Regions from separate parts of the Kribbella speibonae genome, predicted to be linked through region 2. Evidence: riboswitches for the same ligand, from Rfam matches in the RefSeq annotation. Region 2 holds a riboswitch; each other region holds the start of a gene.
The links. Region 2 has a riboswitch for cobalamin ahead of cobN (cobaltochelatase subunit CobN). Riboswitches for the same ligand answer to the same signal wherever they lie in the genome.
Positions count from the first base shown of each region.

Region 1: it holds a riboswitch for cobalamin, as region 2 does, so the genes downstream of both, E0H92_RS30060 (ribonucleoside-diphosphate reductase subunit alpha) here and cobN (cobaltochelatase subunit CobN) in region 2, are expected to answer to the same signal.
Region 3: it holds a riboswitch for cobalamin, as region 2 does, so the genes downstream of both, E0H92_RS35655 (ABC transporter substrate-binding protein) here and cobN (cobaltochelatase subunit CobN) in region 2, are expected to answer to the same signal.

Region 1 covers NZ_SJKC01000004.1:435,897-440,051, forward strand. Annotated here, with positions in the region: gene E0H92_RS30060 (ribonucleoside-diphosphate reductase subunit alpha) at 1-1,701, opposite strand, end outside; cobalamin riboswitch at 1,859-2,026, opposite strand; gene E0H92_RS30065 (DinB family protein) at 2,087-2,668, opposite strand; gene E0H92_RS30070 (Fic family protein) at 2,738-4,003, opposite strand; gene E0H92_RS30075 (class I SAM-dependent methyltransferase) at 4,085-4,155, shown strand, end outside.
Region 2 covers NZ_SJKC01000002.1:384,336-388,490, reverse strand. Annotated here, with positions in the region: gene E0H92_RS15265 (ROK family transcriptional regulator) at 140-1,303, opposite strand; cobalamin riboswitch at 1,406-1,548, shown strand; gene cobN (cobaltochelatase subunit CobN) at 1,578-4,155, shown strand, end outside.
Region 3 covers NZ_SJKC01000006.1:270,495-274,649, forward strand. Annotated here, with positions in the region: gene E0H92_RS35645 (MFS transporter) at 1-680, shown strand, start outside; gene E0H92_RS35650 (hypothetical protein) at 694-1,671, shown strand; cobalamin riboswitch at 1,702-1,885, shown strand; gene E0H92_RS35655 (ABC transporter substrate-binding protein) at 1,913-2,935, shown strand; gene E0H92_RS35660 (FecCD family ABC transporter permease) at 2,932-3,906, shown strand; gene E0H92_RS35665 (FecCD family ABC transporter permease) at 3,903-4,155, shown strand, end outside.

The sequences.
Region 1 (4,155 bases), on a different contig from region 2:
GGTGATCTCGGTGCACAGGTTCGACGAGTGGACGACACCGTCGTGCTGCTGCGGCGAACGCAGGTTGCAGGCGTCCTTGAAGGTGATCCACGGGTGCCCGGTCTCGAACAGCACCGTCAGCATCCGCCGCCACAGGTCAACCGCCTTGACCCGCTTGAACACCAGAATCTCCCCACGATCCGCAGCTGCCTCGTACGCCGAGTACGCCTCAGCGAACGCACCGCCGTACAACTCGTGCAGATCCGGCACCTCATCGGGAGAGAACAACGTCCACTCCCCACCGGCCTCCACCCGCTGCAGAAACAGATCCGGCACCCAGTTCGCCGTGTTCATGTCATGCGTACGCCGCCGCTCGTCCCCGGTGTTCTTCCGCAGATCGAGAAACTCCTCAACATCGATATGCCACGTCTCGAGATACGCACACACCGCGCCCTTACGACGGCCGCCTTGATTCACTGCGACGGCGGTGTCGTTGGCGACCTTCAGAAACGGGACGACGCCTTGGGATTCGCCGTTGGTGCCCTTGATGTGGGCGCCGATGCCGCGGACCGGGGTCCAGTCGTTGCCTAGGCCGCCGGAATACTTGGCGAGGAGGGCGTTGTTGCGGATGCCGGTGAAGATGCCGGACAGGTCGTCCTCGACGGTGGTCAGGAAGCACGACGACAGCTGCGGGCGGGTGGTGCCGGAGTTGAAGAGGGTCGGCGTCGACGACATGAAGCGGAACGAGCTGAGCAGTTCGTAGAACTCGATCGCCCGGGCCTCGCGGTCGTCCTCGCGCAGGGCCATGCCCATCGCGACCCGGAGGAAGAACGCCTGCGGCAACTCGTACCGCACTTTGCCGAGGTGCAGCAGGTACCGGTCGTAGAGCGTCTGCAGGCTGAGGAAGGTGAAGTTCAGATCGGCCTCCGGCTTGATCGCCGCGGCGAGCCGCTCGAGGTCGAAGCGGCCGAGCTCCGGGTCGAGCTGACCGGCCTCGATCCCGACCTGGATGTAGCGCGGGAAGTAGTCGACGTACGCCGTGGTCATGTCGGCCTGGCTGGCCTGCCGGGGCTCGCCGTGGACGCGGCCCAGCGCCTCGCGGCGGATCTGGTCCAGCAGCAGGCGGGACGCGGCGAAGCTGTACTGCGGCTCGGTCTCGACGTACGACCGCGCGGCCATCACCAGCGCGAGCTCGACCTCGTGCTGCGGGATGCCGTCGTAGCAGGCGCCGAGGGTCTCGTTCAGGATCAGCTCGGGGTCGACCGCGTCGAGTCCGGCGGCGGCCTCGGCGACGATCACGCGGAGCCGGTCGACGTCGAGCGGGGACCGGCTGCCGTCGGCCGCGCGGACCGTCAGCGCCGGCTTCTCGGCGACGCCGGCCGGGTCGGCAGGGGTGCGGGCCTTGGTCCGCTCCTCGCGGTACAGCACGTAGGCGCGGGCGACCTGGTGTTCGCCGGCGCGCATCAGCGCCAGCTCGACCTGGTCCTGGATGTCCTCGACCTGCACGCTGCGGCGAGTGTCGCCACGGCTGGTCAGGGCGGCTACGACCCGGCCGGTCAGGTCGGTCACCAGGTCACGGACCCGGTGGGTGGCGGCCGCGTCGGCGCCCTCGACGGCGAGGAACGCCTTGGTCACGGCGACGGAGATCTTGGTGGCGTCGAACGGCGTACTACTGCCGTCGCGACGGATGACGGTGAGCTCCGTACGAAGCTCTGTCGCCACTGATGATGAGGAAGCAATGGTCACAGGTGTGCGCTCCAGAAGAGTTCGGAGACCCGGGACCACACGAGGGGGCGCATGACGGGACCGGCGGCACCGGCCGGGAACACTGCCGTCACGCCCTGCGACCCACCCGCGAGGTCTCGGACCGCGTGCACCGGCGGTACACGCACCGGTGGCAGGTATCCGGACTCGCGGGCATGCGTCGACAGCACGTCCACTCACCGTTGCGGGGCAGCTCCGGAGTCGCACCGGATTCCCCTGTTGCCCCGGGACGCCCAACATCTTGTGGCGTTGCGCGCCCCGAACCACCAGCAGTAGTGATGCTAGGCGGATCCCTCTAGATCTTGTGGTAGCGCCACGCCGCGTGTCGCACATCTTGTGGTCCTCACGCCGCGACCGCGTAGAGGTCCTGGAGCGTCATGATCTCCGAGCCGTGGTGGATCAGCTCGCGATTCAGCCGCAGGACGACGTGGCCGAACGGCTCGGCGGCGTCCAGTTCGTTGGCCTGGCTGAGGCCGATCGTCATCGCCGCGTCCTCGTCCAGGCCGGCGATCGCGTCCTGCCAGGCCTCGACCCAGTAGGTCAGCCAGGCGACCGCGTCCCGGGCGTTCCCGTGCAGGGTGATCTCGGCACCCGCCTGCACGCTCGCGCCGAAGGTCCATTCCCAGCGCTCGAAGAAGGTCTCGGTGAGGTGGGCGATCAGCCAGGCGATCGTGCGTGGACCGCGATGGTCCGGCTCCTCGGGCCACTGCGCGACCCACTCACCGGACCCGAGTGACCGGTAGCGCCCGGCATGGTGCCGGCGCACCACACTGATGGCCTCACTGCTCGGTCGCCAGAAGTACTGCTCGTCGGTCAGCTGGGCGAGCCGCCCGGACAGCACCATCCAGCTGAAGCCGAGCTGGCCGCGGACCATCGCCATCGCCGACGGCCGGTGCAGGATGTCCCAGTCGAACGCCTCCGGCATCACAACTCCCCTGTACGATCGAACATGTGTTCGAATTCTTGCTCGATCGCAGTCAGAAAGTCAAACCCCCTAGTGTGTCGGTTCTGGCCTTGCCGGGACGGGTCTGCTAGGCGGCTCGATCCGGGTGTCCGCGGCCGGGCTCGCGAAGCGGCGCTCCAGCAACGTGAAGGCGTCGATCAGTTCGGGCGCTTCGTAGACGCGGTTCCGGCGCCCGTCGGTGACCTCGCGCAGGATGCCGGTCTCGACCAGTCGGGCCAGGCCCTGGTTGGCGGCCTGCTGGGAGCGGTCGATGAGCCGGGCCGCGGCCGCGAGCGTCAGGACCGGCGCGGCCGGCAGTGCCTCGATCAGCAACTCGGCCGCTGAGCCGGCGCGGACCGGTGCCGCGCGCTCCCGCCATTCGGCCTTCAATTCCGCGGCGTTCGTCTCGAAACGCGCCGCTTCGGCCGTCGCATGCGTGCAGGCGAGAGCGAACATCCGCAGCCACGGGTTCGCGGCCGCGCGGGCCTTGACGGTCGTCGCGCGTCCGACGTACCGGAAGGCGGTCAGTGCGTCGACGTACTCCGCGGCGTGGGTGGCGAGGGCGAGCGAGACCGGCGGCACGGTGCGTGTGATCAGGCCGTCGGCGCGCAGGATCAGGTGGATCAGCGCCCGCCCGGTCCGGCCGTTGCCGTCGGCGAACGGGTGGATCGTCTCGAACTGTGCGTGCGCGATCGCGGTCTTCGCCAGCACGGGCAGCGGCGACTCACGGACGAACGTCATCAGGTCCGCGAGCAGTTCGGGGAGCAGTTGCGCCGGCGGCGGCACGTAGTACGCCTCGGCGGGGGAGCGGCCGCCGATCCAGTTCTGCAGGTAGCGGATCTCGCCGCCGTACTCCGGGTGCGGCGACTGCGCCATCAACCGGCGATGCGCCTCGAGCAGATGGTCGACCTCGAGTTTGTCCCCGGCCTGGACGGACTCGGTCACCCAGGTCATCGCGTCGACCGCGCCGAGGACCTCCTCGGCGGTCACGTCGCTGATGCGATCCCGCAGTACGTCGGCCTTCAGCAATCTGTGCGCGCCGACGACGAGCCCTTCGATATGCGACGAACCGACCGCTTCGGCACGCAGCAGGAGCCGTGCCAGCGCCTCGCTGTTCGTCAGTACGGCGGCCGTCGCGTCCAGGCGGGCAAGATCCCCGGCGGCGTCCTCGAGCAGCGCGAGTACGTCGTCGGACAGGTCGAACTCGCGCCCGACCAGCGGGTCGGGGAAGTGCAGCTCGTACGACCCGCCCAGGCGCTCCGCCCGGGTGAACCCGTCGGGGTGCCCGGGCCAGCGGTGCAACTCGACCCTCGCCATACCCCTTATTCAAGCTTATCCACAAACCTTGAACAAGGGTGTGGACAAGTTGTGGACCCAGTGGCGGGCAGACTGCTGAGTGTGACTCTGGATGCGCAGACGCGACGGATGGTGGCCGCCAACCAGGCCGACTGGAACGCCCGGGCGCCGCT
Region 2 (4,155 bases):
TGACCCGCGCCGCGGGCGCCGGATGCCTGAGAAGGGAGGGAGGGGTGCTGATTGCGTTCAGAGCTTAGAGAGATGATTTCTGGAGTGTCAATGGCGCAACCCGGCACCCAGACCTGCCATTACGTCAATAAAGCCAGTATTAATGGGCGATCAGATCGAACGCCAAGGCTGCTCCGCCGAGCACCTCGGCATGCTCGCCGCAGGTGGCCACGGAGACCGCGAGATTCCGCACCGCGGCCGGCTGGCAGTACCGGTCGAGCGCCTCCCGGAGACCGTGTACCAGCGGGCCGCCGAGCGCTCCGAGCGATCCGCCGACCACGACCGCTTCCGGGTTGAGCGTGGTCACGGCCGGAGCGAGCGCTCGGCCGATGGTGCGTCCGGCGTCGCCGAGCAACGCCTGGGTGCCGCGGTCGCCCGAGTCGGCGAGGCGCACCAGGTCGGCGAACCCGAGCGGCACGTCGTGGGCAGGTTGCAGCGCCTTCAGGAGCGCGCCGCTCGAGGCGACCGTCTCCAGGCAGCCGCGGTTGCCGCACAGGCACACCTCGCCCTCGTCGACCACGCGGATGTGCCCGATGTCCCCGGCGTACCCCTGGCCCTGGAACAGCCGGCCGCCGAGGATCAGGCCGGCGCCCACGCCGTACGAGATCTTGACGTAGACGAACGTGCCGAACCGCGCGCCGGCGCCGAACGCGGCCTCACCGGCGGCGCCCAGGTCGGCGTCGTTCACCACGCTGACCCGGCCGGCGTACGAGGACAGGCCGAGGGCTTCGACGAGGCGTACGTCGCGGTAGCGGGCGGCGGCCGGACGCTGCGCGGCCAGGTCGATCGGCGAGGGCAGGCCGATCACGACGCCGATCAGATCGGCCAGGTCGCCGGTGCCGCCGGTGCCGATGTTCGCGGCGGCGGTGACCTCGGCGATCAGGCGGCGGGCGTGCTTGAGGGTGTCCGGGATCGGGGACCGCCGGTCGAATCCGACGACGCGCTCCTGGATGATGTGGCCGGCCGCGTCGGCGACGATCGCGCGGGCGTGGGCGTGGCCGATGTCGACGCTGAGCGCCCGGCCGCTGGGCGGGGTGAGAGCGAGTAGCTGTGAGGGCCGTCCCCTGGTGGTGCCCGCGGTGTGTTTGCCCACCTCGCGGATCGCGCCGGAGCCGATCAGTTCGGCGACGATCGCCGAGATGGTCGGGCGGGAGAGCCCGGTGGCGCGCATGAGGTCCGTGCGGCTGGCCGAACCGTGGTCGCGCAGGACGCCGAGCACATGCGTCCGGTGCAGCTCGCGGACCGCGTCCCGTCGTCCCGTCACGCCCGAGATGCTAACAGTTCTGTCTCTCGGCTTGACGGAAATCGGATGACAAATCCACCGGCTCGGATCAATCTCTTGAATTCAACTTGTGATGCCAACGCCTGCGCAGGCGGTGTCGACGGTCGGCTAGAGTCGGCCCGTCATCGACGGCATCAGCAGGAACCCGGTGTGAGTCCGGGGCGGTCCCGCCACTGTGACCCCGTGCAGGGGGAGTCAGGAACTGCCGCCGTCGTACCTGGAGCTGGGGCGTGGACACCCCGGGAAGGACTGCCGCATGGCCGCGAATCTTCTGCTGTTGTCGACCGCTGATACGGACCTGCTGGCCGCTGCCGAGGCGGGTGCGGGCTGGGCGGTGGCGAACCCGGCCCGGCTCGAGCTCGATCAGCTCGGCGACCTGCTCGACGCCGCCGAGGTGGTGGTCGTCCGCCTGCTCGGTGGGCGCCGCGCGTGGGAGGACGGGCTCGACGCGGTCCTCGCCGCGGGGAAGCCCGCGGTGGTGGTGAGCGGTGAGGCGGCGCCGGACGCCGAGCTGATGTCGTTGTCGACCGTCCCGGCCGGTGCGGTCACCGAGGCACTCGCCTACCTGCGCGAGGGCGGCGCGGACAACCTTCGCAATCTCGCCGGCTTCCTGCGGGACACGCTGCTGCTGACCGGCGACGAGTTCGATCCGCCGCGCGCGCTCCCGGCGTACGGCGTGCGCGGGACCTTTGTCGAGGACGAGCGGCCGGTGGTCGGCATCGTCTACTACCGCGCGCACGAGATCTCCGGCAACACCGCCTTCGTCGACGCCCTCGCGGCGGCGGTCGCCGAGGCCGGCGCGCAGCCGCTTCCGGTGTACTGCGGGACTCTGCGCGGGCTCGACCCGGCCGAGAACGTCGGGCTCTTCGATCTGCTGCGGAGGTGCGACGTCCTGGTCACCACGCTGCTCGCCGCGGGCGGTGCGGTGGCGGCGAACGCGAGCGCGGGCGGTGCGGACGACGCGTGGGACGCGGGCGCGCTGGCGTCGCTCGACATCCCGTTGATCCAGGGCCTCGCGCTGACCTCGACCCGCGAGCAGTGGGTGGACAGCGACGCGGCGATCAGCCCGCTGGACGCGGCGACGCAGGTGGCGATCCCGGAGTTCGACGGGCGGCTGATCACGATCCCGTTCTCGTTCAAGTCGTACGACGCCGACGGTCTGGCCCGGTACGCGCCGGACGCGGAGCGGTGCGCGCGGCTGGCCGGGATCGCGGTCGCGCATGCCCGGCTGCGGCACGTACCGCCGGCCGAGAAGCGGATCGCGCTGGTGCTGTCGTCGTACCCGACGAAGCACGCGCGGATCGGGAACGCGGTCGGGCTGGACACTCCGGCGTCGGCGGTCGTGCTGCTCGGGAAGCTGAAGGACGCCGGGTACGACCTGGGCGACCTCGATCTGAGCGAGCTGCAGGGCGCGGACGGAGCGGACGGGCTGATTCACCGGTTGATCGCGGCGGGCGGGCACGACGTCGACTGGCTGACGGACGAGCAGCTGGCCACCGCGGTCGCCAAGATCCCGCTGTCCACGTACGCCACCTGGTTCGGCCGGGTGCCCGAGTCGTTGCAAGAGGCAATGATCGAGGCGTGGGGCGAGGCGCCGGGGGAGCTGTACGTCGACCGGTCCGGTGACGAGCCGGCGATCGCACTCGCCGCGCTGCGATTCGGGAACGTCGTGCTGATGATCCAGCCGCCGCGTGGTTTCGGTGAGAACCCGGTCGCGATCTACCACGACCCGGACATGGCGCCGTCGCACCACTACCTGGCGGCGTACCGCTGGCTGGAGGCGTCGCCCGCCGAGGGTGGGTTCGGCGCGCAGGCCGTCGTACACCTCGGGAAGCACGGCACGCTGGAATGGCTGCCGGGCAAGGGGATCGGGATGGCGGCCGACTGCGCGCCGGACGCCGTCCTCGGGAACCTGCCGATGGTGTACCCGTTCATCGTCAACGACCCCGGCGAGGGGACGCAGGCGAAGCGGCGGGCGCACGCGACCGTCGTCGACCACCTGGTGCCGCCGATGGCGCGGGCCGAGACGTACGGCGACATGGCGAAGCTGGAGTACCTGCTCGACGAGTACGCGACGGTGTCCGCCCTGGACCCGGAGAAGGTGCCGACGCTGCGCGCCCAGATCTGGACGCTGATCCAGGCCGCACAACTGCACCATGACCTGCACACGGACGAGAAGCCGGAGGACGACGACTTCGACGAGTTCGTGCTGCATCTGGACGGGTATCTGTGCGAGATCAAGGACGTGCAGATCCGCGACGGGCTGCACGTGCTGGGCGGGGCGCCGGCTGGTGAGGCACGGATCAACCTGGTCCTTGCCGTGCTGCGAGCGAAGCAGCTGTGGGGCGGGTCGTACTCGATCCCGGGTCTGCGGTCCGCTCTTGGCGACACGTTCGGTGTCGACGAAGCAGCTCTCCTCGCGGACCCGGGTCGTGTGGTGCCGGAGCTGGCCGATCTCGCGACGCTCGCCGATCTACCGGCGGTGAGTGGTGCCGACGGTGTCGATCTGCTGGAGGCCGTGGCGCGGAAGCTGGTCGTCGGGATGGAGACGATGGGGTGGGACGCGGCGAAGGTTCCAGTCGTCATCGGTGAGGTCCTGGGCCGGGACTCCGACGAGGTAGAAGCGTCGCTGACCTTTGCGGCCACTGAGGTCGTTCCGCGCCTCGCGCGCACGGATGACGAGTTGACGAACGTCGTACGGGCGCTGGACGGGCGCTTCGTCGAGGCGGGACCGTCCGGATCGCCGACCCGGGGGCTGGTGAACGTACTGCCGACCGGGCGGAACTTCTACGCCGTGGACCCGAAGGCGATTCCGAGCCGCAACGCCTGGGACG
Region 3 (4,155 bases), on a different contig from region 2:
GTTCGTACCGCGCCGGCGAGCACTCCACGGCGCCGAGTCTGCGGGCCATCGGCGGCGGCATCGTCTACGCGTTCCGGCGCAAGGACCTGCTGGCGACGTACCTGGTCGACATGGTCGGGATGTTCCTGGCGATGCCGATCGTGCTGTTCCCGGCGTTCGCGACGGACATCCTGAAGGAACCGAAGCTGCTCGGCCTGCTGTACAGCGCGGAGGCGATCGGGGCGATGTGCGCCAGCCTGACCAGCGGCTGGGCGAAACATGTCCACCATCAGGGGCGGGCGGTGGTGCTGGCCACGATCGGCTGGGGCGCCGCGGTCGGGATCGCCGGCCTGGCGCCGAACATCTGGTTCGCGATCGTGTTCTTCGCGGTGGCCGGCGCGGCCGACATGGTGTCGGTGCTGTTCCGCTCGGTGATCTGGAACCAGACGATCCCCGACGAGATGCGCGGCCGGCTGGCCGGGATCGAGATGCTCGGCTACTCGCTCGGCCCGCTCGGCGGTCAGGCCCGCTCCGGGCTGGTCGCCGACCTCACCACGGTCCGGACCGCGATCGTCAGCGGCGGCGTGCTGTGCGTCGCCGGGGTGGTCGCGACATCCGTCTGGCTGCGCGAGTTCTGGCGGTACGACGCCCGTACCGACGAACACGCGGTCCGTGAAAGGGAACTCCGGGCGGCGGGCTAAGGTTCGTGCCATCATGCGTATCCGCCGAGTGACCGCTTCCGCGCTGACCGTCGTACTTCTCGCAGGCTGCAGTGGACCGTCGGACGAGACGTCTCCGAGTGTCCCGCCGCTGGTGTCGGTGAGTACCGCGCCGACCACCGAGACACCGACGCCTTCGGTGACGCCCTCGGCGACGCCGTCCGAGACCTCCAAGGTCGCGGACACGTTGTGCGTGCGGATGAACCCCACCTTGGTGCAGACGACGCTCGGGGTGCCGGTCGCGAACATCCAGCCCAAGGCGCCGCCGGCCGAGCTCGACATCCCGACGTACGACGTGTGCCAGTTCTCGCTCAGTGCCAGCCCCAACGGGCCGGTGCTGAGGGTCGGGGTCTCGGTACTTCCGGCGACGCAGGCGACGCTGGCGGCGACCAAGAAGGCGTACGCCGCGAATCCGCGCGATCCTGCGCTGCCAGCCAAGGTCGGCCAGGGCGGGTACGGCACAAAGACGTTCATCGTGTTCCTGCTGGGCGGGAAGATGTACAAGCTCTCCGGGCCGCAGGCGACGCCCGCGAAGTACGTCGTACTCGCCCAGGAGGTTGTACGGCAGGCGCCCGGGCTGCCGGACGCCGATCGGCTGATCACGCGCTCCGAATGTGACCGCAGTACGGCGGCGGCCGAGAAGGTGCTCGGCGTACCGGCGCAGGCCCGGCGCGACGGTCAGACCCTCGCCGGTGACCTGGTCTGCGGCTGGGTGACCTCGACGAGCGTGATCTCGAGTTCCGCGCGCCGGGAGAAGGACGCCAAGGCCCTGATGGCCCCGATCCGCAAGGCCGCGACCTCGCAGTCGATCCCGCTCGGCGACGAGGGGTACGTCGACACCGCCACCGGCCGGACGACGATCCGCGTCGGCGACGACAAGATCGTCGACCTGGTCCCGCTCCCCGCACGCAAGCTCAACCCGGACCTGATGACCCAGTTCGCCCTCTCGGTCGTCCCGCGCTACACCCGCTGAACCGCCCTACCTGCGACCAGGTCGCGGGTGTTAAGGTGACCGCGCCGTGGTGTTCGGGAAGCCGGTGAAGTACCGGCGCGGCCCTCGCCACTGTGATCGGGATGTGCACCTGTCGTACTCGTAAGAGGACCACTGGCCGCGTGCGGCTGGGAAGGTCAGGCCGGTGGACGCGGTACCCGTCAGCCAGGAGACCGGCCACGGCGTTGACCCGTCCACGAGGTGCTGGAGGCACGGTCCGCCCATGGCCGCCGTACGTGTAGTTGCCGCTGTCCTGTCGTTGTCGCTCCTGGCCGGCTGTGGTCCGGCCGCCGAAGCCGATTCCAGTGCGCGCTCGATCACCGTGCAGAACTGCGGGATCGGCGTCACCGTCGACGGTCCGCCGAAGCGCGTGTTCGCGGCGTACCAGCCGGCCATCGAAATGGCCCACGCGCTGGGTATCTCGGACCGCCTGGTCGGTACGGCGTACCTGGACGCCGAAGTGCTCCCGGAGTACGCCGGCGCGCAGGCGAAGGCGAAGTACTTCAAGAATCTGCCGAGCCGCGAGGAACTGCTCAGTCTGAACCCGGACTTCGTCCTGTCCGGGTTCAACGACGTGTTCAGCGCCGCCGGCAGCGACTCGAGCTTCGGCAGCCGGAAGAGCCTCGCCGACCTCGGCGTCCGGACCTGGATCTTCAGCCCGCTCTGCCCGACCGCCGACGGGAAGGGCGACGAGGCGATCGACCCGTCGACTGTCTCGATGGACAACGTGTACGCCGACCTGCGGGACCTCGGCCGGCTCTTCGGCGTCGAGGACCGGGCCGCGCAGGTGATCGCCGATCAGCAGCGCCGGATCGCGGCGGTCGAGACCGCGGTGAAGGACGCGCCGCGGCCGACAGTGGCGATCGTCCGGCCCGGGCTGGAAGGCGGACAGCTCACGGTCTCGGGCGGTCCGGACTTCGGGACGGTGCTGATCCGGCAGGCGGGCGGCGTGAACGCGTTCGCCGACCTGACGGCGAAGCGGAACGTGAAGATCAGCGTGGAGGAGTTCATCAAGCGGGACCCGGACTACGTGCTGGTCAGCGGTTGCTGCGACGCATCGCTGACGCCCGCGGCCTCACAGCCGGACGTCGACAAGATCCTCGGCAATCCGGCGTACGCGAACCTCAAGGCGGTGCGGGGCAAACGTGTGATCCCGTGGTTGTTCGCCAATCACTCCGCCGGCGTCCGGGGCGCGTACACCACGGAGAACCTGGGCCATCTCCTGCATCCGGACCTGGTCGATTGAGGCGAGCCGCGGGCCTCGCGGTCTGCGTCGGTGTCCTGGCGATGGTCGTGTTGCTGTCCTTGTGTGTCGGCAACCGGTGGGTCGGGGTGAGTGAGGTCTACCGGGCGTTGGTCGACTTCAGCGGTAGCGACACCGACCGCGTGGTCAGGTACCTGCGCGTGCCGCGAACCGTCGCGGGTCTACTTGTCGGGGCCGCGCTCGGGTTGTCCGGCGGGCTGATGCAGGGCGTCACCCGCAACCCGCTCGCCGATCCGGGAATCCTCGGTGTGAACGCGGGTGCCGCGGTGGCCGTGGTCGGGGCGATCGGCCTGCTCGGGGTGCACAGTCTGACCGGCTACGTGTGGTTCGCGATGGGCGGGGCGCTGGTGGCGACGGTCGTGGTGTACCTGATCGGTGGCGCCGCCCCGGTGAAGCTCGCGCTGGCCGGGGCGGCGGTCTCCGCACTGCTCGGCTCGATCACCTCGGCCGCGACGTTGCTCGATCTCTCGACCTTGAACGAGTACCGGTTCTGGGTGGTCGGGTCGTTGTCGCTCGCCACCGGCTCGATCGTCGCGCAGGCCGTCCCGTTTGTTGCTATCGGCACCGTTCTCGCGGTCGTGCTCGGCCGGTCGCTCAACCAGCTCGCACTCGGCGACGAGCTGGCGCAGGCGTTGGGGACGCGGATGCACCTGGTCCGCGTGCTCGCCGGGTTCGCGGTCGTGATCCTGGCCGGTACGGCGACCGCGATCGCGGGCCCGATCGGGTTCATCGGCCTCGCCGTACCGCACGTCGCACGGCGGATCGTCGGTCCGGACTATCGCTACCTGCTGCCGTGGTCGATGGTGCTCGCGCCGATCGTGCTGCTGCTGGCCGACATCCTCGGGCGGATCGTCGTACGGCCCGCGGAGCTGCAGGTCGGGATCGTCACCGCGGTGATCGGCGCGCCCCTGTTCATCGCGCTGGTCCGCCGCCGGCGAATGGCCGAGCTGTGAGAAGCGTCGTGGTCTCGACGGCCGGCTGGCTGCTCACCGCCGTGATCGGGGCGTTCGCGCTCACCCGGGGCGATTACGCGTTGCCGCTGGCCGACGTACTGCGGACCCTGTCCGGGCACGGCACGCTGATCACGTACGACGTCGTCGTCAACAACCGCCTGCCGCGCGTGCTGGTCGGCATCGGCGTCGGTACGGCGTTCGCGGTGTCCGGCGCGATCTTTCAGCGGCTCGCCCGGAACCCGCTGGTCA